DNA from 2 places in the Dendrosporobacter sp. 1207_IL3150 genome. Region 1 is predicted to be linked to the other one. Evidence: riboswitches for the same ligand, from Rfam matches in the RefSeq annotation. Region 1 holds a riboswitch; the other holds the start of a gene.

The links. A riboswitch is a leader RNA that binds a small molecule or an ion and turns the genes downstream of it on or off. The one in region 1 is predicted to bind S-adenosylmethionine.
Region 2: it holds a riboswitch for S-adenosylmethionine, as region 1 does, so the genes downstream of both, metK (methionine adenosyltransferase) here and V6C17_RS06690 (pyridoxal phosphate-dependent aminotransferase) in region 1, are expected to answer to the same signal.

Annotation. Positions count from the first base shown of each region.
Region 1 covers NZ_JBAIYU010000010.1:665,243-680,401, forward strand. The annotation lists gene V6C17_RS06670 (MetQ/NlpA family ABC transporter substrate-binding protein) at 1-645, opposite strand, end outside; gene V6C17_RS06675 (methionine ABC transporter permease) at 702-1,355, opposite strand; gene V6C17_RS06680 (methionine ABC transporter ATP-binding protein) at 1,324-2,382, opposite strand; gene V6C17_RS06685 (MetQ/NlpA family ABC transporter substrate-binding protein) at 2,402-3,217, opposite strand; gene V6C17_RS06690 (pyridoxal phosphate-dependent aminotransferase) at 3,229-4,413, opposite strand; SAM riboswitch class I at 4,493-4,596, opposite strand; gene bioB (biotin synthase BioB) at 4,858-5,838, shown strand; gene bioB (biotin synthase BioB) at 5,899-6,897, shown strand; gene V6C17_RS06705 (2-hydroxyacid dehydrogenase family protein) at 7,186-8,160, opposite strand; gene V6C17_RS06710 (LysR family transcriptional regulator) at 8,314-9,204, opposite strand; gene V6C17_RS06715 (ATP-binding protein) at 9,398-11,248, opposite strand; gene V6C17_RS06720 (alpha/beta fold hydrolase) at 11,494-12,279, shown strand; gene V6C17_RS06725 (formate/nitrite transporter family protein) at 12,293-13,063, opposite strand; gene V6C17_RS06730 (MFS transporter) at 13,210-14,400, shown strand; gene V6C17_RS06735 (small, acid-soluble spore protein, alpha/beta type) at 14,417-14,641, opposite strand; gene V6C17_RS06740 (LTA synthase family protein) at 14,700-15,159, opposite strand, start outside.
Region 2 covers NZ_JBAIYU010000017.1:237,481-252,639, forward strand. The annotation lists gene V6C17_RS10290 (RluA family pseudouridine synthase) at 1-872, shown strand, start outside; gene pyrR (bifunctional pyr operon transcriptional regulator/uracil phosphoribosyltransferase PyrR) at 882-1,433, shown strand; gene V6C17_RS15980 (transposase) at 1,511-1,876, shown strand; gene V6C17_RS10305 (IS3 family transposase) at 1,822-2,706, shown strand; gene V6C17_RS10310 (Rqc2 family fibronectin-binding protein) at 2,795-4,561, opposite strand; gene V6C17_RS10315 (calcium-transporting P-type ATPase, PMR1-type) at 4,697-7,444, shown strand; gene dapF (diaminopimelate epimerase) at 7,480-8,322, shown strand; gene V6C17_RS10325 (hypothetical protein) at 8,419-9,015, shown strand; gene V6C17_RS10330 (YicC/YloC family endoribonuclease) at 9,201-10,085, shown strand; gene remA (extracellular matrix/biofilm regulator RemA) at 10,152-10,418, shown strand; gene gmk (guanylate kinase) at 10,448-11,053, shown strand; gene rpoZ (DNA-directed RNA polymerase subunit omega) at 11,080-11,286, shown strand; gene coaBC (bifunctional phosphopantothenoylcysteine decarboxylase/phosphopantothenate--cysteine ligase CoaBC) at 11,297-12,490, shown strand; SAM riboswitch class I at 12,546-12,652, shown strand; gene metK (methionine adenosyltransferase) at 12,714-13,904, shown strand; gene V6C17_RS10360 (heavy-metal-associated domain-containing protein) at 13,972-14,187, shown strand; gene priA (primosomal protein N') at 14,505-15,159, shown strand, end outside.

The sequences.
Region 1 (15,159 bases):
ATCTTTAGTAGGAACAAGCTTCGCTTCTAGAGCATAGTTAGTATTAATTACGGCAATTGCCACATCATCAAGTGCTCTTGGAAGCTGCGGCGCTTCTAATTCACGAACTTTAACATTCTTAGGATTTGCAGTGATGTCTTGAACAGTAGCGTTTACACCAACGCCCTCTTTAAGATTAATTACACCAGCTTTAGCTAATAATGCAAGTGCACGTCCGCCATTGGTAGGATCGTTAGGGATAGCTACCTCTGCACCGTTTGCAAGATCATTCAGACTCTTAATTTTTTTAGAGTAAACGCCCATCGGTTCGATGTGGACTGCTGCAACATTAGCTAACTGCAAATTGCGCTCACTAGCAAACTTATTTAAGTATGGAGTGTGCTGAAAGAAGTTTGCATCCAGTTCTTTCTCAGCAACTGCCATATTAGGTCTTACATAGTCTGTCATCTCAACGACTTGAAGATCTACGCCGTCTTTCTCTAATATCGGTTTAACTACTTGAAGTATTTCGGCATGCGGTACAGGTGTTGCCCCGATTTTTACAACCGCTTTACCGGTAGGAGCTGCTGGAGTGTTGCTGCCGCAGCCAACTAATGCTAACGTTAAAGCTAAGATAGTGATAATAACAAGTGTAATTCTTTTCAAAATTTTCCCCTCCAAAATAACTTTTTATTTGCCAAACTAATAATGTTTGGTCTAATTTATTTTTTGTTCAAACGGCGAGCTGCATAATCCCCTGCCGATTGAACAATTTGAACTTGGGCTATGAGAATAACTACTGTGGCGATCATGATATCGGCGCGAAACCGCTGATATCCGTACCTAATTGCCAAATCCCCCAGACCGCCTCCACCAATAGCTCCTGCCATCGCCGAATATCCAATTAAGCTTATTACGGTAATAGTTAGGCCAGATATTATCGACGGCATAGCTTCAGGAATAAGCACCTTTGCAACAATCTGCCATGGTGTTGCCCCCATCGCCTGTGCGGCCTCAATTACTCCATACTCGACTTCTTTAAGTGATGTTTCAACTAGACGTCCAACAAAAGGAATTGCTGCAATAGTAAGAGGTACAATTGCTGCGTCGGTACCAATTGACGTGCCGACAATAATTCGCGTCAGCGGAATTATTGCTACCATCAATATTATGAAAGGAGTTGAGCGAGCGGCATTGACAATACTGCCAAGGATTCTGTTAAGCGGAAGATTCTCTAATATATGACCTTTATCGGTAGTTACAAGAACTACACCTAAGGGAATACCGGCTAGAGCCGCAAAAGCTGAAGAAACGGCAACCATATAGGTGGTTTCCCACAGCGCCTTAACCAGCAGCGCGATTATGTCTTGCGACATAGCCAATCACCTCAATCCCCAAGTTTCTAGACTGTAAATAATTCAGTGCATTTTCGATACCCTGCTGACTGCCGGATACTTCAATAACTAAAGTGCCATATGGCGTATTCTGTATATGATCTACGTTGCCATAGATGATATTAGTGTCAACATCAAATCTTCTTATCATACCAGCTATTACAGGTTCTTCTGCCGAGTGACCAATAAAGGACAGACGCAGCACCAAGGTACTGTCTGGCAGAGCTACAGGTGAAAACTTAGTATCGGCGAAGATGACGGGAAGATCATGATTGATAATAGCGCTTATAAATTCGCGGGTTGTATTTGACTGAGGCTTTGTAAAGATATCCAATACTGAACCCTGTTCAATAATAATCCCGTTTTCAATAACAGCTACCTTATCACAAATCTCTTTGATAACTTGCATTTCATGTGTAATAAGCACAATCGTCAATTGAAGTTTGCGATTAATGTCTTTTAGAAGTTCTAAGATTGATTTAGTAGTTTGTGGATCTAATGCTGATGTCGCTTCATCGCAAAGCAACACTTTAGGTTTGCTTGCCAGTGCTCTGGCAATACCAACCCGTTGCTTTTGTCCACCGCTTAGCTGGGCTGGATACTGATTCCGCTTATCCGATAGACCAACTAATTCCAAAAGCGGCACAACTTCTTTTTCAATTTCAGCTTTACTCTTACCAGATAACTCAAGTGGGAATGCAACATTGTCATAGACCGTACGAGAAGAGAGCAGATTGAAGTGCTGAAATATCATACCTATTTGTTTACGCACCTCGCGCAGCTCACTATCACTCATTGCCGTTAAGTCTTGACCGTCGACTATTACGTTGCCGCTAGTAGGTCTCTCTAACATATTTATACAACGAATAAGTGTACTTTTTCCGGCACCGCTTTTGCCAATGACACCGTAAATTTCGCCACGCTCTACATTAAGGTCTATGCCCTTAATAGCGTGAACTGTGTTAGCGCCGCTTTTATACACTTTTTCAATTTGCGAAAGTTTAATCATCTTGTTACTCCTTTTCTATTTACCAAGCCGCAACAACCGATCCTTTGAAATGCTCCTTGATAAATTGCTTCACTTCTTCAGAGTGATAAGCTTTAATCAATTTTTGATATTCAGGATTTTCTTTGTCTTTGGTACGTACTGCGATGACATTCGCATATGGAGAATTTGCATCCTCAATTGCAAGCGAATCACGAGTTGGTACAAGGCCGGCAACCACGGCATAGTTTGTATTAATAGCAGCAAAATCTACATCATCAAGTGAACGCGGAATTTGCGCAGCTTCTAATTCTTTAACTTTAATATTTTTAGGATTATCGGCGATATCAGCAGCAGTTGCACTAAGACCAGCATTAGGCTTTAGCTTGATTAGGCCAGCCTTTTCAAGCACAAATAATGCACGGCCACCGTTAGTAGGGTCATTAGGAATTGCTACAGTAGCGCCAGTTTTTACATCAGCAATATTTTTAATCTTTTTAGAGTAAATACCCATTGGGAAAATAACTGTTTTCGCCAGTGAGGTAATTTGATAACCGCGGTCTTTCACTTGATTATCAAGAAACGGCTGGTGCTGATAACTGTTTACATCAATATCACCTTGGTTAAGAGCGACATTTGGCTGAATATAGTCGTTGAATTCGACAACTTCAACCTTGAGCCCATCCTTCTCTGCTACCTTTTTTACAACGTCCATTAGCTCGGCATGCGGCCCTGCTGTAACACCAACCTTGATTGGCTTCTGTGGTGAAGCTGCCTGCTGAGTACCGCAGCCAGCTAATAATGCTATCGAAAATATCGAAATAAGAACAAGTGTAATTGATTTTAGATGTTTTTTCATGATTTTTCCTCCTATTTTTTAATTAAATCTTTTAGTTTAGCAAGACGAGCCGCAGCAGCCTGAAGTGTTTCGAACTTTTTGCAATAGCAAAACCTTATAAATTTCTTGCCATCTGGTATTTCATCCCGATAAAAGGTTGAGCCAGGTACAACAGCAACGCCGATTTCCTGCGCTAAGAAATGCGCAAACTTAACATCATCGTCATATCCAAACGGTGTAATATCGGCCATGATATAATAAGCACCGGCAGGTTTGATACACTTGAAACCAGCATTTTCTAATTCTTTCATTAAGTAATCGCGCCGCTCTTGATAGAATTCGCATAGCTCCAGGTAATATTTTGTATCAAATCTAAACGCCTCGGCAACAGCATTCTGGAGTGGTGCGGCAGCACCGACTGTTAAGAAGTCATGCACCTTACGAATTGAATCTGTCAACTCCGTTGAGGCAGTAACAAAGCCTATACGCCAGCCGGTAACGCTGTATGTTTTTGATACACTGTTGACGGCAATTGTTCGGTCTTTCATACCAGGAAGCGTCCACATCGGTATATGCTCTATACCATCGTAGATTATATGTTCATATATTTCATCTGTTATTGCTAATGTATCATACTTAACACACAACTCAGCTATAAACTCTAACTCTTCTCTCGTAAAGACTTTGCCAGTAGGATTATTAGGAGTGTTAATTATTATGGCCTTAGTTTTCTCATTGAAGAGATCTTTGAGTTCATTAAAATCAAAGTTATAGCCTGGCGCGTTAAGTTTAATGTATCTTGGTACAGCTCCGCAAAGCACAACATCTGCGCCGTAGTTCTCATAAAAAGGTTCAAAGATAATAACTTCATCTCCAGGATTTATGGTAGCCAAGAGCGAAGCAATCATTCCTTCAGTAGCTCCGCAGCACACTGTAATCTGCCCTTCGGGGTTATACTCCACACCATAGTCTCGCTTAATCTTCCAAGCAATAGCATCACGTAAAGGTTTGGATCCCCAGGTTATGGCATATTGATTGTGATCGTTAAATATCGATTTTGCCGCAGCTTCCTTTAGTTCATCTGGCGCTGGAAAATCAGGAAAACCCTGTGCTAAATTAATGGCATTATATTTAGCAGCAACGCGAGACATCTCACGGATAACTGACTCTGTAAATTGTTTGGCTTTTTCTGATGTGAAATTTCTCAATGCACTCATCCTTCCTTTATGTAAAAAAAAACAAAAAAACTCTTTTCCGAGAGGAAAAGAGTTCACATACACATAGTGATACGCTTTTCTCTCATCTCCCAGGATCTAAAATCCTGCTGGAATTGGCACCACTGCATTTCTGCCGGTTGCCGGGTGTCATCGGGCCAGTCCCTCGACCACTCTGGATAAGAGTTCCGTTAATTCAATTATGGATTTGATAATATCATGCGCTATTTTTAAAGTCAATACATTTTGATAACATTTTTATGCAGTCATCACATACATCACTATTAAACCCTTCCTAACGGTACTTTAAGATTATCATACCATTTTAGCTTGCAAATTTCTTTATTCTATTTACAATGATAAGTTAGTCGTTGTATGATGTAATTGTTAACTAGATCTGATCGGTCGGTTAACCTTTTTAATGATATTTCGAAGGGAGTATCTTAAGTGAATGCACTTGATATTGTAGCTTTAGGCGAAAAAATACTCAATGGTCATCGAATCACTTACTTGGAAGCACTTAATCTGGCAAAAATCTCTACAACGGATATTCCGCTGCTCGCTGCCTACGCCCACAAGATTAGAGAACATTCTGTCGGCAACAACGTAGACATGTGTGGCATTATTAGCGCTCGATCAGGCATGTGCTCAGAAGACTGTAAATTTTGTTCACAATCAGTATATTACAAGACTGACGCACCTAGTTATCCGCTGCTAGATACCAAAGCTATCATTGAAGCTGCTAAACAGGCCGAGCGGCATGGCGCGAAAAGAACCAGCATTGTTACAAGCGGTAAAGGCATGGATAGCGATCCTGAATTTCCTAAAATTATTACGGCGATACAAGCCATACATACTGAAACAAACTTAAAAGTTTGTGCAAACCTTGGCACAATCACACCTGATCAAGCCAAACAATTAGCTGCCGCTGGTGTAAAACGCTATGCACATAACATAGAAACAAGCCGGCGTTTTTATCCTGAAATATGCACAACCCACCCTTTTGAGGAGCGTCTTGCTACTATTCAAGCAGCTAAAGATGCTGGATTAGAACTGTGTACAGGCGGAATTATCGGGCTCGGAGAAACCTGGGAAGATCGTATTGATATGGCATTTACCCTTAGAGCACTCGGAGTTCACTCCGTCCCTCTAAATATACTAAACCCGATAAAAGGCACGGCTTTAGAAAATACTGCCCCTCCAGTTCCGCTAGATTCGATTAAAACCTTCGCCCTCTTCCGCTTTATCTTACCACACGCTGTTATTAGGCCTGCCGGCGGCCGTGAAATAAACCTGCGTGACATGCAAGGAGCCTTAATGCTCGCGGGAGCCAACGGCCTTATTATTGGCAATTATTTAACCTTTACCGGGCGTGACACGCCAGCAGATTTTAAGATGGTTCAGGATGCTGGGCTAGTACCGTCTTAAATAAATATTAACCGCAAAGACCACAAAAGTACGATTATTTTAAAACATTCGGAGGTATATATAGTGAGTTATGATTTGATTTTTGAACTTGGTAAAAAAGTGTTAAACGGCGGACAGCTTACTTTTGATGAAGCTCTTTCACTCACAACTATTGATGAATCGGATATACCAATCCTGCTTGGCGTTGCAAATAAAGTTAGAGAACATTTTACAGGAAAGGCAGTAGATACTTGTCAAATCGTCAATGCCCGCTCTGGAAACTGCTCGGAAAACTGCAAATTCTGTGCCCAGTCGGCGCACCATGAAGTACAATTCAATGCATATCCGCTAATGAAGGAAGACGATATCATTGCTGCTGCTAAAAAAGCAGAAGTTGATGGTGCTTCACGTTTTTGTGTGGTAACTGCAGGCTGCGGTGCACAAGGCGATCCTGACTTTGATAAACTTGTTGATGCCATCAAACGCATTGGTCGCGAAACAACCCTTGACCGCTGTTGCTCACTCGGAACACTACAAGAAGAGCATGTTGCAGCCCTTAAAGAAGCTGGCATTACACGTTACCATCATAACCTTGAAACAAGCGAGAGCTTCTTCAGCGAAATCTGCACAACCCATACCTTCCAGGAACGGGTTGATACCATTAAGCGTATAAAAGCGCAAGGGCTGCAAGTATGTTCTGGCGGCATTATCGGCATGGGCGAAACCTGGCGTCAGCGTATTGAACTTGCCTTCACTCTAAAAGATTTGGATGCAGATTCAGTACCTGTTAATGTATTAAACCCAATAAAAGGGACGCCTCTAGAAAATAACGATCGCCTAAATCCTATGGAAATTCTTCAAACCTTCGCCATTTTCCGCTTAATCCTCCCTACCAAAATCATTCGCTATGCTGGCGGTCGCGAGCATAATCTAGGGGAATTAGTTCCACTAGGATACCTTTCTGGAATCAATGGTGCTTTAATCGGCAATTACCTTACTACCTCTGGCCGCGGAGCTAACCATGACCTTGAGACAATTACCGGACTTGGCCTTAAACCTGTCTGCCCAAGCGGAAAATAATGATTACCAACTGCTGAGTGCGCGGAGGGAAACGCGGAATTATAAAATTCTCAAACAGCCACTCTAGTGACCCTCCGTGTACTCTGCGTACTCTGTGGTTCAAAATAAAGCAGCTCCTTCGATATTATCGAAGGAGCTGCTTTGTTGTAAAACTACCTAGGCTGCTCTATAAAGGTTCAGTTGCTAGGCGCACCGGAAAACCCAGCAGCGCCGCGTACTGCGGTCGTACGCAAGCAATGGGTTTGAGGTTGAGCGACGCAAATGAGCCTTTATCGACAGCCTGCATACTTATTCGTATATTTGTGGGTTAACGCAAGAAATTGGCTTTTGGCCCTTAAGAACAGCAATAATATTATTTGCAGCAATTGTGGCCATTTGATCGCGAGTTTCCACTGTAGCGTTGCCTAGATGCGGGCAAAGAACTACATTATCTAATTCTTCAAGTCCCGGCGTGACCGCTGGCTCAAATTCATATACATCAAGACCAGCCCCGGCGATAGTCTTGTTGCGTAGAGCTTCTAAGAGGGCCTGCTCATCGACAATCGGACCACGAGCAGCGTTAATCAAGAATGCACTTTTCTTCATGCTGGCTAACTCTTTAGCCCCAATAAGATGGCGAAGCGAAGGATTATAACTAAGGTGGAATGTTAGAAAGTCTGAGTTACGGATTACATAGTCCATATCACGATACTCAGCATTCAGTTCTTTTTCCTCTTCGGGACTCAAACGTGTTCTTGAATAATAAATAATCGGCATATCAAAACCTTTAGCTCTGCGGGCTACAGCTTTTCCGATATTACCTATTCCGATAATCCCTAAAGTTTTGCCAGTTACTTCAATTCCTAAATGATAAAGCGGTGCCCAGCCAGTGAATTTACCAGCACGAGTATTCTTGTCCCCTTCGACAATTCTCCTGGCGACAGCTAAAATTAGCCCCCAGGTTAAATCAGCAGTCGCATCTGTAGAAACTTTTGGCGTATTGGTAACAGGAATGTTCTTCTCCGTTGCTGTCGCGACATCAATATTATTAAAGCCCGCTCCATAATTGGCAATAACTTTTAAGTTAGGGTTTGAATTGATTATATCAGCATCAATATTGTCTGATAACAGGGGAAGTAATGCATCCTTGCCCGCAAGACCCTCAATAATTTCAGCTTTAGACAGCAGTCTCAAATCATTGTGCATGGTAACTTCAAATTCTTTCGACAGCATGTCATAAGCAACCTGAGGAATTAAGCCAGAAATAAACACTTTTTGTTTCACACAATTACCTCCTGCTTGTAATATACAGTAAATATTCGCCTACAAAGAATGGGTGATAAGCTTAAACTTACTAGTTAATTTTACGCCTTCTGCTACTATCTGTAAAATTCATAGTTTAGATAACTATTATTCTTTTTCCAAATACGACTAGGTTTACTTTTTCTTATCTTGTAAGTAATCTTTCACAAAGTTAACCCAGAGTTTAGTTGCGTAGGAAATATACCGCCTCTTATTCCAAATAATGGACATCTGCAAAAAAATAGGCTCATCTAATGAAACAGCAATTATATTAGGCGAGGTGACTTCATCACAAATCTTACTTGGTAACAGGGCTATTCCCAAATTTGCATCAACAATTTGCGTCATTAACTCACGCTGGGATGTTTCAAAAATTACATGGGGTGAAAAACCTGCAAGTTTACAGCGACTTAAGATCTGATCATATAGACTGAAGTCATGACGGTATAGCACAAAGCTTTCATTTCTCAGTTCCTTAAACCCTATCTCTGATTCTTTGCTTAACCGATGCTCTATATTCATGATAACTTTCAGCGGGTCTTTGGAAAATGGTATTTTATCGTAGTTTTCATTACTCGGTGGCGCACAAACTATCCCTACATCAAGTGTTCCATCCTGAATACCAATCTCGACTTTCTTAGAACCATACTCGAATAAATTTATATCAATTTTAGGATAATTCTTACTGAATTGACCAAGCAGCTGAGCAAATTCTGTAGCGCCAGTAATCGGCGGCAACCCGATACTAATTTTACCCTGCTCGAGGCTTAAACTATTTTGAAATTCATTGTTAATATTATCAAACATTTCTATCATTTTTTGAGCTTGAAGAAATAGTCTTTCACCTTCATCAGTTAATTCTACGTATTTTGAGGTTCGATTCAACAAGCCTACCCCAAGCTCTAATTCCAAGTCCTTAACCATTTTGCTGATAGTTGACTGTGAGACAAAATTGATATTGGCTGCCTTACTGAAACTTTTATGCCGGGCGACCTCGACAAAGTATTTAAGGTGTTTTATATCCACAGTAAATTCTCCCTACAGTTAATAAAGGACTGAGTCCTAATTGTACAAGAAAAGTTAGTTTAGCCAATTTTATCGTACATCAGAATCCAACCCTTAATATTCTCATTCGGCAAAATAAAGTCCTTCACTTTTTTAGTGAAGGACTTTATTTGCTACAATTATTTAACAATTCAATTTATAGGTTTGAGTTAATTTATAAAGGTTGTGTATTCTTTACAGAAAAAGATTCCTCATTCTGGCCATTTCTTATCGGCAATTTCACTTCAAACCTAGTGCCACTTTGACATTCTGAACAAATATTTATCACTCCATTATGGCGTTCGACAATACTTTTACATACTGGTAAGCCTAAACCAGTGCCATTTTTCTTTGTTGTAAAAAAGGGTTCAAATACTTTACCTAAGTACTTTTCTGGAATACCACATCCTGTATCCTCTAACGATAGGACAACATGGTCATTATCATTGTTAGTTTTTAGAAGTAACTGACCGTAGGTTTCCATGGCATCCATAGAATTAAATGCTAGATTAAGGACTACTTGTTTGATTTCTTCTTTATTTACTAAAACCCGGGGAAGTGATGGTGAAAGCTCAATATTAAAAGTCTGTCCACGTTTCAAAGCTTCAGAAGAGATTAAAGGAATTACCTCTTCAAGTATAATGTTCAAATCTAGTATTTCTTTTTCAACATACCTATTACGAGCAACCGAAAGAAAATCATTTATTATTCGGTTAGCCCTGTCCAACTCCTCCAACACTAGATTAAACTGACTGTTATAGACATCGCCCAACTTGTGCTGAATTCTTTGGATATAACCTCGAACAACAGTCATAGGATTTCTGATTTCATGCGCAACACTGGCCGCCATTTGTCCTACCACTTCCAGCCTTTCAAGACGGCCCATCTCTTCAAGGTATTTTTCATATTCAGTAATATCATAAAGCACTGTTACAATGCCTTCTATTTCACCATTATCTATGCTTCTAATCGGTACAGCGTTTACAAGCCATTCTCTGTTAAAAAAATTATTACGTTCTCCATAGATATCTTCCCCATTTAATGCGCGGTGAAATAATGATCTTTCATTTGAACTTCCCATTGAATTTGCAATAAACTTATACGATACACCAATAAGTTCTTCTTTGGTATAATCTCGTAAGTTTTCTACAAAAGTCTGATTTACAACTGCTATATGACCACTCTTACTAACCACACATATTGGAATTGGTACTGTTTCAAGTATACGATTTAGCCTGGCTATATGTTGATTAAGACTTCCTCTTAACAGATTGATCTTATCGAAGACAGGATATAATTGCGGGAAATCTTTCAGATTCTCTAGGCTGTCTTCTCCCTTATCAATCTTATGACCAAGTATTTCTAGTTCAAGCCTTAATTTGTCAAATATAAGTTTAATTATAAACAGTGTACCGATCCAAACTAACAAGGCAATTAAAAATCCCTTTAAGATATTCATATAATATTGTTGATTGACAATTTCAATGTCAATACTTGCCCAAGTTACGCCAACAATTTTGCCATTATCATAAATTGGGTTACATACACCCAGTACAGCCTTCTCCTTGCTTAATGCCGTATTTACTATGCCAAACTCCGGCTTTCCAGAATCTAATGCCTTATATAACAGCGATGCGTTAACTTTAGTCATATATTCTGCTGAACCGAGCACTGGATTAAGCGCAACAATACTATTTAGATCTTTCGAGTAATAACCTAATGTAAATTCCGGAAAGATCCCATTGAGTTTTTCAACAATTGGCTGCAATTTTTTATTAAGAATTACCTTTTTATCATTGTTGTCAAATTCTAGTGCTTCCTCTTCAGAGAGTATCTTCTCAAAACTTTCATTTGGCAATCTCCTTGTTAGTATTGCTGAAGCACGCAAAAGCTGATTCTCGTATTGACTAATTAACATTTCTTTTTCTTGTACCGCAGCAAAATAAACTATTAGTATCATGGGAATTGTTACTACTAAAGTTACAAGTAGGTACGCCCTAGTAGCGTACCCTTTATGTCGAACCATTTATCTTTTATTCCTCCATACCGAAATAATTGGAATATCATGTCAAAATGCAACCATGTATATATATTCATCCGGTAACCGGATAATCCTTTATAGTTAACGATTAAAATTCCATAAAAGCGTTATTATATAATAACAAACACTAAAAGATTCAATCATACTTAAATTGAATCCTTTAGCGTTTAGGCATGGACTAATAACACTATATAAACAATAGAACTAACATATAAATGAAGGACTATATTATGCCACACTTAAAGAGCAGTGACTTATTTTATACTGAAACAGGGACAGGAAGCCCCTTGGTTTTTATTCATGGACTTGGGGCGAGCGGTGCTATGTTCGAACCCCAAATTGAGCATTTCAGCCAAAAATACCGAGTTATTTGCCCGGATTTAAGAGGAAACGGTCAGTCAGGGCGTCTTGGCGGCCCTGTAAAAACAATTCTTGACCGGCAGTGTGATGAAATAGCAGCTCTATTAGACCACCTTAAAGTAAAAAAGGCGGTATTCTGCGGGATATCTTATGGCGGAGTTTTCACCTTTCATTTTGCCCTTCGCCATCCTAACAAAATAAAGGCGATTGTCATAGCCGACTCGACAGGAGATACAGCTCCTAAATCAATCAAGGAGCGTATCATTTTGATTGGTTTTTCCTTAATGTTCTGGTTAATTTATTTTCCTAGATCAATTATACTGCCCCTGATTAAAACAAATTATAAAAAGTGGCCTCTTGCCGAACGTCACATCATACATATAGCGGATAACCTGCGAAAATACGAAGCAGTATTGCAGCACTATGCAATTCTTCGCACCAATCATACTAAGAACCTGCACAAATTATCTTGTCCGACTTTAGGCATGGTCGGAAATACCTTAGACATAAGTCTAAAATTAATGCAGCGCTCTCTGCAAAAAATACATTCCTCCGAGCTTTACGTTATTACTAATTCAGTTGATCCAACCAATCTTTGTCAACCGGCAATTTTTAATAAAGTGTTAAGCAATTTTTTAAATAAGATTCATTGGTAGGAATGCCGAAAGATTATATTTTACCTTTAGAAATATACCAATAAGAACACGCTATAAATAAAGCGCCGCCTACAAAATTTCCGAGTGTAACTACACCAATATTGTACCAAAACCCGCTTATCGATAATGGGACACTACTAGGAATCATCAACGCCCCAGAAAGCAGGGTCATATTTGCTACACTATGTTCGTAACCAGATGTTATAAAAGCAAATAAACACCAAAATATCATGATCAGCTTGCCGGCTTCCTCTTTCATTCTAAAAGAACACCATAAAGCAAGACATACTAACATGTTGCATAATATGCCTCTGGCAAAAAGTTCGGTAGCTGACAGCGACATTTTTGTCAGGGCAATTTTTTGCATAAAAATAGCAGTACTTCCCTGTGACAGTCCAGTAAGATAAAATATCCAGGCAATCAAAACAGATCCCGCCAAATTTCCAATAAAGCTATATAAGTGCACAGCAGTAACTTGTTTAAGGCTCGTTCTTTTTTCCAACAAGCCTATTGTCATAATCATATTATTACCCGTAAATAATTCCGAGCCTGCCATAATAACAAGACTTAATGCAATTCCAAAAGCCGCCCCCATAACTATTCGTACAGCCGGTGAGTTATCTTGAGCAAGCAGTCCGCCAATTGTGAAAATAAGCAAAATACCGAACCCGACATACATACCTGCCAGCACTGAGGATAGTAGATATCTCAGCTTACCTCGTTCTAACATGCTGCTTTTTAACTCCGCTGCAGCTGCAATTTTTGTTATATCATCATAATACATTTTATCATCTACTCTCTCTCATTTATTCACTCTTATTTTACATAGAATAAACATTACAACAAAAGATAAAATTATCCAATCTTACCCTTAAATAATATATACTAGAAATAACAATATTTCTAGAAAAAATACTAAGGGAGGTATGTATGAAACATTTAAACGCTAATTTGGAGCAAAAGCTGTGGACAAAGGACTTTTTGCTGGTAATTTTAGCTAACTTTTTGGTATTTACATCTATGTATATGCTTCTTCCTACGCTACCTCTCTATGCACAATATATTGGCGGCAGTCAATCTATGGCCGGCTTAATTGTGGGAGCCTTCACTCTTGCCGCCGTTTTATTTCGTCCTTGGTTCGGCAACATGCTAGACAGTACTGGCAGGAAAAATGTACTGATGCTAGGAGTAGCTATCTTCACTCTTACTACTGCAGCCTACAGCATTTCATCAATAATTGTTATACTACTTTCTGTTAGACTACTTCAAGGTATTGGCTGGGGCGCAACTACCACTGCAACAGGCACAATTGCCTCAGATGTAATTCCACCCGCACGCCGCAGCGAAGGTATGGCATATTTCGGCATGGCTTCGACTATCGCCATGTCAGTTGGACCAGCCTTGGGTCTTTATCTTACCAGCCACTCAAGCTACACTGTCTTATTTATGCTTGCTACAATATTATCGCTTTTATGTTTTGTAACCGCGGTATTTATTAACTATGAAAAACCTGCTAAAACCATAAATAAATCGGTAATTAAAGGCGTAATTATTGAAAAAACAGCTGTAATTCCCTCACTAATCTTACTAGTTATCGCCCTGACCTATGGAGGAATAATAACCTTTCTCCCCGCATACGCGGCCTACCGCGGAGTTAGTGATATTGGTATATTTTTCACTACCTTTGCCCTTTCTTTACTTATAACACGTCCGCTTATGGGAAAAGCAGGTGATCGTTACGGTTTTTCGGTTGTATTACTGCCAGGTATGCTATTCTTAGGGGCTGCCTTAATACAATTAATAACCGCCAGCTCACTTGCAGATTTTTTAATTGCCGCAGTATTTTATGGCTTTGGCTTCGGCGCAGTTCAACCGATACTTAACGCTATAACTATCACCCTTGCTCCGCCTGAACGAAGAGGCGCGGCTACAGCCACCTTTATGTCCGCCATGGACACAGGAATTGGTGTTGGGGCTATAATCTGGGGCCTAGTCGCGGAAAAATTCGGTTTTACCTATATCTTCAGCGGCTCCACTTTTCTAATAATTGTTGCGTTAATTTTATATATATTTCTTCTGCACAGTAAGCTTTCGCAAAAAGCAAATCGAAGCGGCCTTTAATTAGGCCGCTTCGTTATTATTTATTTCTATCTTGAGCATTTTCGGCCATCAAATCTTCAGCCATTTCTATCAGCTTTCTTACTTTCGCCCCGCCAATTTTTCCGCCGATTTTCCCAACCTCGTGAGTTGTTAGATTTTCATTATGGCCTTCATCCAATGGAATACCAAGTTCAGCTGCTACCTCGTGCTTGTCAGGTAACGATGCATCAAGTTCTTTCATCGAGCGATATTTTTGCGTCATATTTTAATCCCTCCCTTTAAACTAGGGTGGATTAAAACAGTCAAAAATATTATCTATACTAGTTTAAATTATTTCCGTTTTTGATTCGCCACCAGGAAACAGCACGCAAACAATCTATCTCTTTAGTCAACCGTTCCCATTTAGGCTCTTCAGCTTTAGTATCGCTTACAATTGCTTCTGGGACATTATCCTCTGTCTTGCCAATGTAATCACTAGTTATCCAAAACCCGTAATTAACACCGAAGTTATTAGATTTGGTAAGACTCTTCCCTACTGAATAATAAGTAAATCCTTTAGGCGCAACCAACTCAATTAGGGTTGGTGCGATATTAATATGACTACCCGCTGTTTTTTCGGGAAAGATGTTTTTGTTAATACCATTTCCATAAACCACAAACGGAATGCCATAACGCTCATACATACTAGGATTTGTATCGATGTTTAATCGATCGGCATGGTCACCAACAATAAGAAAAAGACTGTCTGGATATTTAGTCCGTACTCGCTGAACAAATTCG
Region 2 (15,159 bases), on a different contig from region 1:
TTGATACTTATTTAGCCAGGATAATGCCCGGAGTGTCGCGCTCGCATGTTCAGAAGCTAATTGCAGAAGGAAACATACAGGTTTCTGATCGTATAATAAAAGCTAACTATAAGTTGCAAAAAGGTGATTGTATCCGGGTTACAATACCTGAGGCAAAAAATGTTGAAATTAATGCAGAGGCGATACCTTTAGAAATTCTATATGAAGATACCGATGTTATTGTAATAAATAAATCGCGCGGTATGGTTGTCCATCCTGCGGCTGGAAATTTTAGCGGTACTCTTGTTAATGCTTTGTTGGATCACTGCGATGATTTATCAGGAATTAATGGTGAGATTCGCCCTGGAATAGTACACCGATTGGATAAAGATACATCTGGAGTTATGGTAGTCGCGAAAAACGACTCAGCTCATATTGATTTGGCTAAGCAAATAAAGGAACGAACTGCTAGTCGGCTTTATTTAGCGATTGTTCATGGTAATCTAAAAGAGGACAATGGTATTATTAATGCCCCTATAGGGCGACATCCAGCAGATCGAAAAAAGATGGCTGTAGTTTTTTCGAATAGTAAAGAAGCTGTAACGTATTTTAAAGTTATTGAACGATTTGGCAATTATACGCTTGTTGAATGTAAGTTAATGACTGGTAGGACTCATCAGATTAGAGTTCATATGAATTATATTGGGCATCCGGTTGTTGGAGATCCTAAATATGGTCCAGAGAAAAAACATTTTAGTATTAAGGGACAGGCTTTGCATTCAAAGCAGTTGAAATTTAGGCATCCATCAAAAATGCAAGAAATGGTCTTTTCCGCGCCTTTGCCGGCTGATATGGAGAAAATATTAACCCAAATAAGACATATAAAAAAGTAGGGGGTTTTTATGTCAATATTAGTTGAAAAAACAATAATAATGGACTCACAAGCTATTAAGAGAGCGTTAACGAGAATTGCACATGAAATTATCGAAAAAAACAAGGGAATAAATGAGGTTGTATTAGTTGGCATTAGAACTCGCGGCGTCCCTCTAGCGGAGCAGCTGGCAAGAGAGATAGAAAAAATTGAGGGTATAGTCCTGCCAGTAGGAATTCTTGATATAACTTTATATCGTGACGACCTATCAACTCTAGGTTATCAGCCGATTGTACATGAGACTGATATTCCAGTAGATATCAACGGGAAGAAAGTAATATTAGTAGATGACGTACTCTATACTGGAAGGACTGTCCGTGCTGCACTAGATGCATTGATCGATATAGGGCGTCCTAAAACGATACAACTTGCAGTATTGGTTGATAGAGGGCACCGTGAGCTGCCAATAAGAGCTGACTATGTTGGCAAAAATGTTCCGACTTCTGGAAGAGAAGTGGTTAGTGTTCAACTGCTGGCAATCGATAAGATTGATAAGGTTATTATAAAAGAATTCAAAGAGTAAGAAAAAGGTTGAGATTTTGAACTGCACCCCTTATGTTAGACAAGATAGTATAATGTCTAACATAAGGGGTGTTTATTATGCCAAAAGGAAAACCAAATGCAAGGTACACAGGTGAATTCAAACAAGCAGTTGTTGAAGATATGAGAAACAATGGCCTTAGTCAGAATGCTACGGCAGACAAGTATGCTGTAGCGCTATCCGTAGTACAAAGATGGGAACGAATCTATTTGGAAGATGGACCAGGAGGTCTGTATATTGAACGTCGAGGCCGTGCTAATGCCGCAATAGGTATTAACAAAGGCCGACCACCAAAACTAGATAAAAAAGTTGAAGGAGACCTCATAGCAGAAAATCAAAGGCTTAGGATGGAAATAGACTATTTAAAAAAATTACATGCCTTAGTACGGAAGGAAGAGCAAGCGATAAGCAAAAAGCTCAGGTGATCTACGAACTGAGGCATAAATATAAGGTCACCGAATTAATTCAAGTGGCAGGGATAGCCCGCAGTACTTACTACTACCAGATTAAAAGAATGGATGGACCTGATAAATATGCTAAGATAAAAGAAATAATTTTCACTATCTTTGAGGATCACAAACATCGTTATGGCTACAGACGCATCACACTGGAACTGCATAACCAAGGGTATTGTATCAATCACAAGACAGTGCAGCGACTAATGCGAGAGCTAGGATTGTTTTGTCTCGTAAGAATGAAGAAGTACAAGTCTTATAAAGGCACGATTGGGAAGATATCTCCTAACCGATTAGAACGGAATTTTAAGGCGGAAAAACCTAATCATAAATGGGTTACTGATGTCACGGAGTTCGCTCTTTTGGGTCAGAAACTTTATCTGTCGCCTATTCTCGATCTGTATAATGGCGAGATCGTTGCCTATAATATCAGAGAACGTCCAAATTTTGCACAGACTATGGACATGTTGAACAAGGCTTTTAGTAAAAGACCAAACTTGAAAGGTCTGATTTTTCATTCGGATCAGGGCTGGCAATATCAGATGAAAAAATACCAACATAGGCTTAAAGCGAAAGGTATTCTGCAAAGTATGAGCCGAAAAGGAAACTGTTTAGATAATGCTGTCATGGAAAACTTCTTTGGACATTTAAAAAGCGAATTGCTCTACTTGAAGGATTTCTCCTCTATAGAACAGTTTAAATTCGAGCTAATAGATTATCTTGATTATTACAATAACCGGCGAATCAAAAGTAAACTTGGCGGTCGATCGCCTGTTCAATACAGACTGCTAGCAGCATAAAAAACAAGGCAGCCGGCTTGACCGACTACCTTGGTAAAAACGATTCTCTTTTTGTCTAACTTTTTGGGGTCACTTCATTTTTAAAGTCTCAACCTTTTTCTTGCTCTTTTATCAATTTTTCAATGTATGTTTGGTCGGGAGTAACATAAATGGTCTTTTGGTTACTATATATTACAAAACCAGGACGAGACCCGAATGGCTTTTTTACGTATTTTTTTTGTGTGTAGTCAACTGGTATTTTGGATGAAAACCTTGCTTTACTGAAATAAGCAGCAAATTGTGCTGCCAATAGTAGAGAGGCATCGGGTGGCGGCTGTTGTTTCACTCTAAGAATAATATGCGATCCAGGAAAATCTTTAGTATGAAACCAGAAATCATTCGGCCGGGCATGTTTAAAGGTTAGTTGATCATTTTGGTAATTGTTTTTTCCTATTAGTACTTCTGAGTTATCTGAGATTACTATTTTTAGTGGCTTTGCTTGCTTAGGTAGACGACGTTTTTTTATATCTTTTAGGTAACCCGCAGAAGATAACTCATGGCTTACTTCGAGTAAGTCAGCGGAGTTTACTGCATTATCCAACGAGCTTTCTATACTTTCGAGATATGCTAACTCCTGCCTAGATTGTTCGACCTGTATTGTTAATGACGCTTGAGCTCTTTTGAGTTTATTATATTTGACGTAGTATTGCTGAGCGTTCTCTAGTATTGAATAATCAGTATCTAGTTCGATGTCTATTGTAGCATCGGGCGATTCGCTATAAAAGTCAGGCAGGGTGATTTTGCTTGACGCAAAGCAATCGATATGTAGATTAGCCATTAATATATCGCCGCATTTGCGATAGAAATCTGCATTCTTTGCTGAATCGAACTCTGTACTTATTGTTACAAGCTTCTTTCCTAGTCTGGTAATTTCACCAGTTACTAATTTGCGCAATACGTCCTTTTCGGGTGAAGTATATTTAGTAAAGCTTCTTCCTGAAAGTTTTCCGGCAAATTCTACAGCTTCACTCAAGGTGCTAAATTCATTGCTGTGAAAGTCCGCGAGATGTTCCAATCGAAAAGCAGCTATACCCAACAGGGAATCTTCCGTGTCCAATACTACTGTAGGTGTTATATTACCTTCCCTAATCGGAATAGTTACACTTGCAATAGCTTGAGATAAAGAGTCAATATCTGCGGCATCTAGAGTTTCGGTATTAATATTTAATGGTAATCCAGACCGCCAAGCTATCTCCTTTGCGGTTAATGGTCCGACACCTTGGGCGGTTTTGATGATAGCTTTAAAAAGCGGCCCTGATTGAGCGGCAACGTTATTAGCAATGACTTCTGGCTCTATACGCAGGATGTTCAGCTTAGTTTGACCAGGTGGAAAGAAATAATGTTTACCCGGTAAAACTTGGCGAACTCGGCTGATATTAAAACCAACCCGTTTTATTGAATCAATGATTGTATCGCTCTCGGTAAGAATAGCATTACTATGTTTTCCCATTATTTCAATAACTAGAGTTTTACTGATAATAATGCCACCGGGCCCTCGAACGTCAATGTTTAATAGCACAATTCGATCGATATTGTGCTGAGTTATACTTGCTATCCGTCCATCCTCTATGTGTTTGCGCAAGACCATACAAAATACTGGGGGGGTGGCTGGATTTTCTATTTTGTGATTGCTAAGAATAACATGTGGGTTTTCGGCGTTAACGGCTATGTGTAAACGATAATTCTCGCCTGGTTGACGAATCAAAATGACGATTGTGTTTTTATCTGGTTGGAAAATATTATCAATACGTCCCCCGGCAAGCTTTTGATCTAATTCGGCTATAAGGGGCGACATGGAAAAACCATCGAGACTCATTTTTCTCCTCCGGTTTACGTGCTGTTATTTTTTCTCAGTATACCATTATGGTTATAAACGGTCAAACGAAGGTCTAATTGTAAATGATTCGGAATAAAGTGGATAAAGAGAAGCACACTTAGTGAGGTGGCATAAATGGAGATTGATAAGTGGTACACTCGTACGGCGGAAGAGGCTTTAGAATTTTGGGATACAAATATAAATGACGGTCTATCGTCTAGTGAAGTAAAAAACAGATTAAATAAATTTGGTTATAATGAGATGGTTGAAAAAGAAAAAACACCTTGGTGGAAAAGATTATTAGCACAGTTCCAAGATTTTATGGTACTGATACTCTTAGGAGCTACACTAATATCAGCCTTTCTCGGGGAATATGCTGATGCAATAACAATATTAGCTATAGTTATAGTTAATGCTGCTTTAGGATTTGTACAGGAATATCGGGCAGAACAGTCGATGCAAGCTTTAAAAAAGCTTTCTGCGCCTACTGCTAATGTTATTCGAAATGGGATGCAGCAGCAGATAGCGGCAAATGAGCTGGTGCCGGGAGATATTATCGTTGTAGAATCAGGGGATAAGCTATCTGCAGACGGACGGCTTGTATCAGCGCAAGGAGTAGAAGTTGAAGAAGCTGCACTGACAGGAGAATCTCTGCCAGTTAGAAAAGTAGCAGATAAAATATTTAATGAAAACAGTCCTCTTGGCGATAGGAAAAACATGATTTATGCAGGAACAGTAGTAACGAGAGGGCGGGGAAAAGCAGTAGTATGCGGAACTGGAATGGCAACAGAAGTTGGACGTATTGCCGGTATGATTCAGGATACTGGTCATGAGCCGACACCATTGGAAAAAAGGCTAGACAATTTGGGGCGTTGGCTTGTATGGGGATGCTTAGCTATTTGCTTAGTTGTTGTAGTAACTGGAGTAGCAAGAGGCGAGTCGCTTTTCTTAATGTGTATGGCTGGGATTAGTTTAGCGGTTGCCGCTATACCAGAAGGATTGCCAGCAATTGTCACGGTTGCGTTAGCGTTAGGTGTTCAAAGGATGATAAAACGAAATGCAATCGTACGCAAGCTTCCTGCGGTTGAAACTCTTGGGTGCACAACTGTAATATGTTCGGATAAAACAGGTACATTGACACAAAATGCAATGACTGTAAAGAAAGTTTTTACTGGTTTGAATAATTACGATTTAACTGGAAGTGGATATGACATCAAAGGTGACTTTCTGCTTAATAACAAGATTTTTCAGCCGAGTAGCGACAAACTGTTGCATAACTGCTTAGAGCTTGGAGCTTTATGTAATAATAGCTATCTTAAACGAAATGATGTAAATATTTCAGGTATATGGAGACATGGTAAAGATAGCGAGTGGAGTATTGAGGGTGATCCAACTGAAGGCGCATTGATTGTTGCTGCAGCAAAAGCTGGTATATGGAGAGAAAATTTAGAAAAAGAACAGCAACGTGTTGGAGAACTTCCGTTTGAATCAGATCGTCGTAGAATGTCAGTTATCTATAAATATAAAGATGAATATTACCTCTACACTAAAGGCGCTCCTGACACTATTTTAGATTTATGTAAATTCTATCATAATGGTAGTATCGAAAAACCAATTAATTCCGACTACTTGGCAAAGTTAGCTGAGGCAAATAATGAAATGACCTCTCAGGCACTGCGTGTGCTAGCTGTAGCATATCGAAGAGTTACGAAAGCAGAAGGCGACTTCCCCAGTGAAAACATAGAAAAAGACCTTGTTTTTGTGGGTTTGATTGGAATGATCGACCCACCAAGGGATGAAGCAAAGCAAGCTATTGTAGTATGTAAGCAAGCTGGAATAAAAACAGTCATGATTACTGGGGATCATAAAAATACAGCGACTGCTATAGCCAGGGAACTTCAAATGTTTGATGAAAACAAAAACAAGGTGCTGACAGGTCTGGAATTAGATAGTTTAAGTGATTCAGAACTATCAAAGTTAGTTAATACAGTAACTGTGTATGCAAGAGTCTCACCAGCACACAAACTGAGAATTGTAAAAGCATTAAAAAAACAAGGACACATCGTAGCAATGACAGGTGATGGTGTTAATGATGCTCCTGCTATAAAGGAAGCAGATATAGGTATAGCGATGGGACGTTCTGGGACAGATGTTACTAAAGAAGCATCGGCGATGATTCTTGCTGATGATAACTTCGCTACCATTGTTGCGGCTGTCGAGGAAGGGCGGGGCATTTATGATAATATAAGAAAGTTTATTAGGTATTTGCTTGCTTGTAACACGGGCGAAGTTCTCACTATGTTTATTGCTGCCTTAGCAGGTCTACCTATGCCTCTATTACCTGTGCAAATACTTTGGGTTAATTTAGTTACAGATGGATTACCAGCTATGGCATTAGGAGTTGATCCGAATGACCGTGACATTATGTGTCGTCCGCCAAGACATCCAAGAGAAAGTGTATTTTCTAGGGGGTTAAGCCGTAAAATAATTGGGCGCGGAATTCAAATCGGTGTCAGTACAATACTAGTGTTTTCAATAGTTTATTATTTAAAAAATGATTTAGCGTTGGCGAGGACGATGGCTTTTACAACGTTAGTTTTCTCGCAAATGTTTCATGTATTTGATTGCCGATCAGAAATATATAATGTATTTGAGGCTGGAATATTTAGAAATAAGTTTCTTATATTAGCCGCGTTTTGCTCAATTTCTATGCACGTTACAGTTATATATAATCCATTTTTAAGCAGTGTTTTTGCTACAGTTCCAATGGGCTTTTACGATTGGCTTTTAGTTTTGGGAATTTCAGGCTGGACATTTATGCTAAATGGACTAAAGGCGTTATTTTTCCGGCGACAAGTTGCACGTGCTGTATTTAACAGGTAAAATAAAAGGTAAGATGTTGCAATGGAGGAATTTCTATGCAGTTTAGATTTACTAAATGGCACGGCTTAGGTAATGATTTTATTATTGTAAATGGTTTCACTGAAAAGATTGATGATTACAGTGCGGCCGCTGAAAAAGTCTGTGATCGTCATCTAGGTATCGGTGCAGATGGGTTGGTAATAGTACTGCCTTCTCAAACAGCAGATTTTGAAATGCGTATTTTTAACTCTGATGGCAGTGAAGCGGAAATGTGCGGTAATGTTGTTCGATGTGTAGCTAAATATGTATATGAGAACGGAATGACCGCCAAGAGTAAAATAAATATTCAAACAAAAGCAGGCATAATAATACCAGAATTAATTATTGAAAACGGCAAAATTAAAACAATTAAAGTTGATATGGGTGAACCAAGATTAAGACGAAGCGAAATTCCTATGGAAGGCAATAATAATGAACAAGCAATTAATTACCCATTAGAAGTTTCTAACAACGTTTATAACATTACCTGCGTATCAATGGGCAATCCGCATTGCGTAATTTTTGTTGAGGATATTAATGCTGTTGATCTAAGCGCGATTGGTCCTCAAATAGAGAAGCATGAGATATTTCCAAGGAAAACCAATGTTGAATTTGCTCAGGTGTTAAATGATCAGGCTATTCGCATGAGAGTCTGGGAACGAGGAGCGGGTGTTACGATGGCCTGTGGCACGGGTGCCTGCGCAACGTTAGTTGCTTCAGTTCTTAATAATAAGACACATAGACAAGCGACGATTGAGCTTGATGGCGGTAATCTGATCATTGAGTGGAAAGAAGATAATCATGTATATATGTCAGGTCCAGCTACCGAGGTGTTTCGAGGTGAATATATTTCTCAATAAAAAAATCGGCTCATTATGAGCCGTTTTTTATTATTGAAGGAATTTTTGTAATCTTTGGATAATATATACTTAAGAAAATTTAGTGAGGTGCTTTTAGTGAAAGTTCTCTGCTGGATTTTAATTTTATTCTCTTTGTTCAGCAATAATGCCTATGCGATAGCTCCAATTAATAGTGGGATAATTAAGCAAGCACAAGAATATGGGGTAAGTCATGTTAATGACTCATTAATCACATTTCTACAGCCTTGGATTTCGTATGAAGAAAGAGCGACTAAGCTAAATGAGACCTCAGAACGTGCGTATTTGTATACCACATTCTTGCTGTTAGCAACTGATGCGCGAGAAAAAAAAGCAAATGGTAAAGTTGTAAGTATTTCTGATAGTGAACAAATCATCACAGATTATAGCGGGACTCTTAGTTTTAGTGTAACACTATTTGGAAAAGACTCGTCCTTTTCTCGTAATACCACTGCAGTATTAAGACAGGGTAAAAGTAAAATAAAAGCATATCAAATAACTGCTCCTAACGAAGCTGAGAAATGTGATTGGTTAAACAGCAAGCTATATACAGCACAGTGCTATTTCTATTTTGATGAACGAGAAATTGATATATCTAAACCTGTTGTTTTATCCGTGTTGGCTCATGATAAACAGGAACGTAAGTTTTATTTTGATTTGGGGAATATAAAATAAAAACTATTTAGGGCTAAGCCCTATTTTATTTTGGTATGAGAAATAAATAAGGACCTAACTGGTGAAAACTAAAGGTTTTGTAACTTCACAAGGAATTTTTTGATAAAAGGAGAAGTATTAAAAAAATACGATTAAATCTAAATTTTAAGGTTAATAATAACATACGCAAAGGAAGGTGCTTTTTAGTGCTAAAAAGCATGACTGGCTTTGGACGCGGTGAATTTATCGATAGCGGCCATCGCTTTATTGTAGAAATTAAAGCAGTAAACCACAGATATAACGATATAGTTATCCGTATGCCCAAAAATTTGGGTTCGCTTGAAGATAAGATTAGGCGTCGTGTAGCTAACACATTATTGCGTGGGCGTATTGATATCTTTATAACTATGGATGAGTATAGTAAGAGTAAACGCACTGTAAGGGTTGACAAAGAATTGGCAATCGCTTACCATAATGCTTTGAGAGATTTAGCTGATTTATTTTCCACTTCATTAAATGATAATATTTATCAAATTGCAAAATATCCTGATGTAGTCAAGATCGAGGATGATGCAGAAGATGTTAATGAATTATGGCCTAAGCTGGTTAGTGCGATTGAAGTAGCAATAGAAAACCTTCTCAGTATGCGACTAGCTGAAGGGGAAAATATTTCGGAAGATTTGATCATTCGTATTAATAAACTTGAAGATTGTATTAGTCAAATAGAAGAACGTGCCCCTAAAATATTAACTGAATATCGTGAAAGACTATTAGGTCGCATGCGCGATTTATTAGTTTCAGTTGGTTCTGAGCCTGATGAAACTAGGCTTTTTCAGGAAACTGCAATATTTGCTGACCGAAGTAATTTTACTGAAGAATTAGTGCGCTTACGAAGTCATTTATCCCAATTTCGTTCTACAATTCAGTCTGATGAAGCGGTAGGGCGAAAGTTGGATTTTATTGTTCAAGAAATTAATCGGGAAACAAATACGATTGCTTCCAAAGCAAATGATTATACAGTAGCAAATATAGTGGTAGAAATTAAAAGTGAAATTGAGAAGGTCAGAGAGCAAATCCAAAACATAGAGTAATATAGAGAGTTTTGATAAAAATAGATTAAATGGCCGGCTACACAAAAAAATAGGGGGAATTTGTTTATGGAGATTAAACTTATTAATATTGGTTTTGGCAACATTGTATCTGCTAACCGTATTATTTCTATTGTAAGTCCAGAATCAGCTCCAATAAAACGTATAATACAAGAAGCTCGTGATAGAGGTATGCTTATTGATGCTACTTATGGAAGACGTACAAGAGCTGTGATTATTGCGGACAGTGACCATGTTATCTTATCAGCAGTGCAGCCCGAAACTGTAGCACATCGTCTTGCAAGCAAAGAAAATAATGATGATACTGCGGAATAATATTTAACTAAGTGAAAGGAGACGTAATAATGGCGCAGCAAGGAATACTCATTGTTCTATCCGGTCCTTCTGGTACAGGGAAAGGAACGATATGCCGCGAACTGCTGCGTAACTATCCCAATTTACATTACTCGATATCTGCAACTACCCGTTCACCGCGATTAGGTGAAACTAATGGCGTTAATTATTGGTTTACCTCGAAAGATGATTTTCAAAATATGATTAGTAGGGACGAATTATTAGAATGGGCCGAAGTTTACGGAAATTACTATGGAACTCCTTGTCGTTACGTAAGTGAGTTATTAGATAGTGGTAAAGATGTAGTGTTGGAGATTGATACGCAGGGTGCAATGCAAGTAAAGAAAAAGTTTCCTCAAGGAGTTTTTATCTATATAGTACCACCGTCAATGGAAGAATTGGCTGATCGAATACATAAGAGAGGCACAGACTCTCTTGAAAGTATAAAAAGAAGATTAAGTTGTGCTAGTGCTGAGATGAATAAGATTAATAGTTATAATTATGTTGTCGTAAATGATGAAGTTCCGGTTGCGGTTAGCAAAATAGGAGCAATTATCGTTGCCGAAAAATGCAATGTATCTAGAAGCAGCGAATTATTAAAGCAAATTTGCAAATAAACTATTTAGAATAGAGGGGGACATTAATGATACATCCATCATTAGACGTTCTTGTTGACAAAGTTGACAGTAAATATACTTTAGTTGTTCTTGCAGCAAAACGTGCTCGCGAGTTGATGAGCGGGGAGAATCCAACGGTTGAAAGTAAATCTAATAAACAAGTAACAATTGCATTAGAAGAAGTTGCTAGAGGTAAAGTAACTTATGAAAGAACGAAGACCGGAATTAAGTAGGGGGCAGTTCATGTTAAAGGGAAAGAATATTGTTGTAGGGGTGTCTGGTGGTATCGCTGCCTATAAAGCTGTGGATATCGTCAGTCGTCTGCGAAAGCAAGGTGCCGAAGTTTATGTGATTATGACATCTTCAGCAACTAATTTTGTTACCCCTACAACCTTTCGTGAGATCAGTGCAAATCCGGTTGTAACGGATATGTGGGATGAACCTAAAAATTGGAATGTAGAGCATATTGCCCTAGCAACAAAAGCTGATTTATTTTTAATAGCACCTGCTACTGCGAATATTATTGGTAAAGTCGCTAACGGTATTGCTGACGATATGTTATCTACAACTATTATGGCAACAAAGGCTCCAGTGATTTTTGCTCCTGCCATGAATAGCAATATGTATTTAAATCCAATTGTTCAAAGTAATATTAAATCATTAACAGCGATTGGGTATACATTTATGGATCCAGATGTGGGAATGTTGGCTTGCGGTGTTGAAGGACCAGGCCGATTGCCAGAACCATCTGCAATTGTGGAGAGAGTCGTTTCCATGTTCGTAAGGTCAAATGACCTTTGTGGAAAAAAAATCCTTATAACTGCAGGCGGTACAATTGAGCCTATCGATCCAGTAAGATATATAGGAAACCGTTCTAGTGGTAAAATGGGATATGCTTTAGCAAAAGCTGCATTATCACGCGGTGCACAGGTAACATTGATTTCCGGTCCTACTAGCCTTCAACCTCCAACTGGAATTGACGTTAGATACATTGAAACTGCAGCTGAAATGCAAAATGCCGTCCTCGAAGAATTTAACGATTCAGATATTATAATTAAGGCTGCAGCGGTTGCAGATTATCGCCCTCAAGAGGTTGCCGTACAAAAAATTAAAAAAACTGGGGAGTCAATAACACTGACGTTGGTGAAGAACCCGGATATACTCTATGAATTAGGTAAAATAAAAAAAGAACGTCAACTTTTAGTTGGTTTTGCTGCCGAGACACAAGATTTAATTGAAAATGCCATGTCAAAAATGACCAGAAAGAATTTGGACATGATTGTAGCTAATGATGTAACTATGCCAGGCGCCGGTTTTAATTCAAATACTAATATTGTAAAACTAATATTTAAAGATGGCAGGATTGAAGAAATACCAAAAATGTCTAAAGATGCAATTGCAAGTATTATTTTGGAAAATATATTAAAATTGGGTTGATTTTTCAACATCTATAACTTAAAATTGCAATTAGTGGAAAAATACAATATTTATTTACTCATCAAGAGTTGGTGGAGGGAATGGCCCTATGAAACCGCGGCAACCATTTTGCAATGTCAAAAACGGTGCCAATTCCTGCAGTAAAAAACTGCTAGATGGGAGTGCGACTTACTCTCCCGTACGGGAGTTTTTTTCTTGATTATTGTAAACAGGGGGTATAATTGTGGAGAATAAACGTGTGTTATTCACATCAGAATCTGTTACGGAGGGTCATCCGGATAAAATTGCTGACCAAATTTCTGATAGTGTATTAGACGCCATTTTGGCAAAAGATCCTATGGGTCGAGTCGCTTGTGAAACTCTTGTAACTACTGGATTAGTCCATGTAGTAGGCGAAATTACAACAAAATGTTATGTTGATATTCCTAAAATTGTCCGCGAAACTATAAGAAATATTGGTTATACTAGGGCGAAATTTGGTTTTGATTCTGATACTTGCGGTGTTATGACATCAATAGGCGAACAATCGGCAGATATCGCAATGGGGGTCGATAAAGCACTTGAGGCTAAACAAGGTGAAATGGAAGATATCGAAGCAATTGGTGCCGGTGACCAAGGTATGATGTTTGGCTACGCCACCAATGAAACCCCAGAATATATGCCTTTACCTATTTCGCTAGCACACAAATTGGCAAAACGCTTATCTGATGTCCGTAAAAATGAGGAAGTGACATATCTACGTCCTGATGGAAAGACTCAAGTTACTGTTGAATATTTAAACGGAAAACCTGAACGTGTTGATACAATTGTTATATCGACTCAGCATAGCCCCGAGGTTGATTTAGCAACAATAAAAAAAGATATGCTGGAAAAAGTTATTAAACCGATTGTGCCGGCAGAATTACTAGATGATAACACTAAATATTATATTAATCCAACAGGTCGGTTTGTTGTAGGTGGGCCTCAAGGAGATGCTGGACTGACTGGCCGTAAGATTATTGTTGATACTTATGGCGGTATGGCTCGCCATGGAGGAGGCGCTTTCTCTGGCAAAGATCCAACAAAGGTTGACCGCTCAGCTGCTTATGCCGCTCGATATGTGGCTAAAAATGTTGTAGCGGCGGGCTTGGCAGATAAATGTGAAATCCAACTTGCTTATGCTATTGGAGTAGCTCATCCTGTCTCAATAATGATAGAAACTTTTGGAACTGCTAAAATAGATGAAAAATTAATAGTTAAACTAATTGAAAAACATTTTGATTTAAGACCTGCTGGGATTATCAAATCCTTAGATTTAAGACGTCCTATATATCGTCAGGCTGCAGCTTACGGACATTTTGGCCGAACTGATATTGATTTGCCATGGGAAAGACTTGATAAGGCAGAAATATTACGTAAAGAAGCGAAAAATTAATTTTAAAAATTATATTGGTAATACTAACTTTGCTAGACTCAATTATTGTCAAGGAGGTTAGTGTTACATGGCTAGTAAAAAGACAGTATATACAGTCGGAGGTTTAAAGGGCAATCATTGTCGAGACCGGATTGAGCATACGCTGTCGCATCTGCCTGGTGTTACTAATGTTGATGTTAATGTTGGATCTAAAAAAGTTAATGTCGCTTATGACCCAGATGTTATTGCCAGTGGATATATTGAAGAGACTTTACAAACTTTAGGCTATTCAATACAGGGTTAGGTGTAGAATATGAAATTGCACTTTGCACCTTTTGCTCGGTCTCGCGTTAAACGTTACTTTAAGCGTTTGCCTATGGATTCAGGTGTTTATTGGGATAATTTTGACGTCTGTTAATAATTAATCCTTAGTGTAAAACTAAAATAATTTTTAATTAGGGGACTCAAATTGAGCCCCCTTTGTTTTCATAAATAAATAGTTTTTAATACTCGGCACATGCCGAGTTTTCTAATATAATAATGGATATACAAGTCATTAAAGGCGAAAAATCGTAATCTAGAAATTAGGATGATTCGAAGGTTAGATTAGTGGTGATGAAGATGAGTAAGATAGTTCAAGTAATGGTAAATATTCCAACGAAAACAATCACTAAGCCCTTTTCATACTCTTTACCAGAACAGCTAGGATACGTGGTTGCAGGATGGCGTGTTTTAGTACCATTTGGTAATCGAAAACTTGAAGGATTTGTAATTGGAATGGAAGATGGACCAATAGAAGGATTGAAAGAAGTAATAGAGGTTTTGGATGATCATCCTTGGTTTGATAAAAATATGTTTCAGACAGCTCATTGGATTAGTGGTTATTATCTATGTAGTTTAGCCGAAGCTTTACGGCTGTTTATACCTGGTAAAACAGGTATAAAAACTTTTGTTGAGTATAGAGCGGGCTCTGATAATAATTATGATTATGTAGCATCTTTGCTAGCAAAAAAATCAGAACATTATTTGGCACTATTTAAATATATAGCTGATTATGGTCCTTTAAGTATTCAACAAATTTTAAGGAAGTTTTCAACTGATAATACTAAAGAACTAAGCTACCTAGTTAGTAAAAATATAATTATAAAAGAATATAGGGCGAATAAACAAGGCAGAGCAAAATATGAAACAATATTTAGCTTAGGCATGCCTCATGAAGAGGCTCAAAAGTTTATACAGAAATCGGGCAAAGCAGCTCAGCAACGAATAGTAGCTG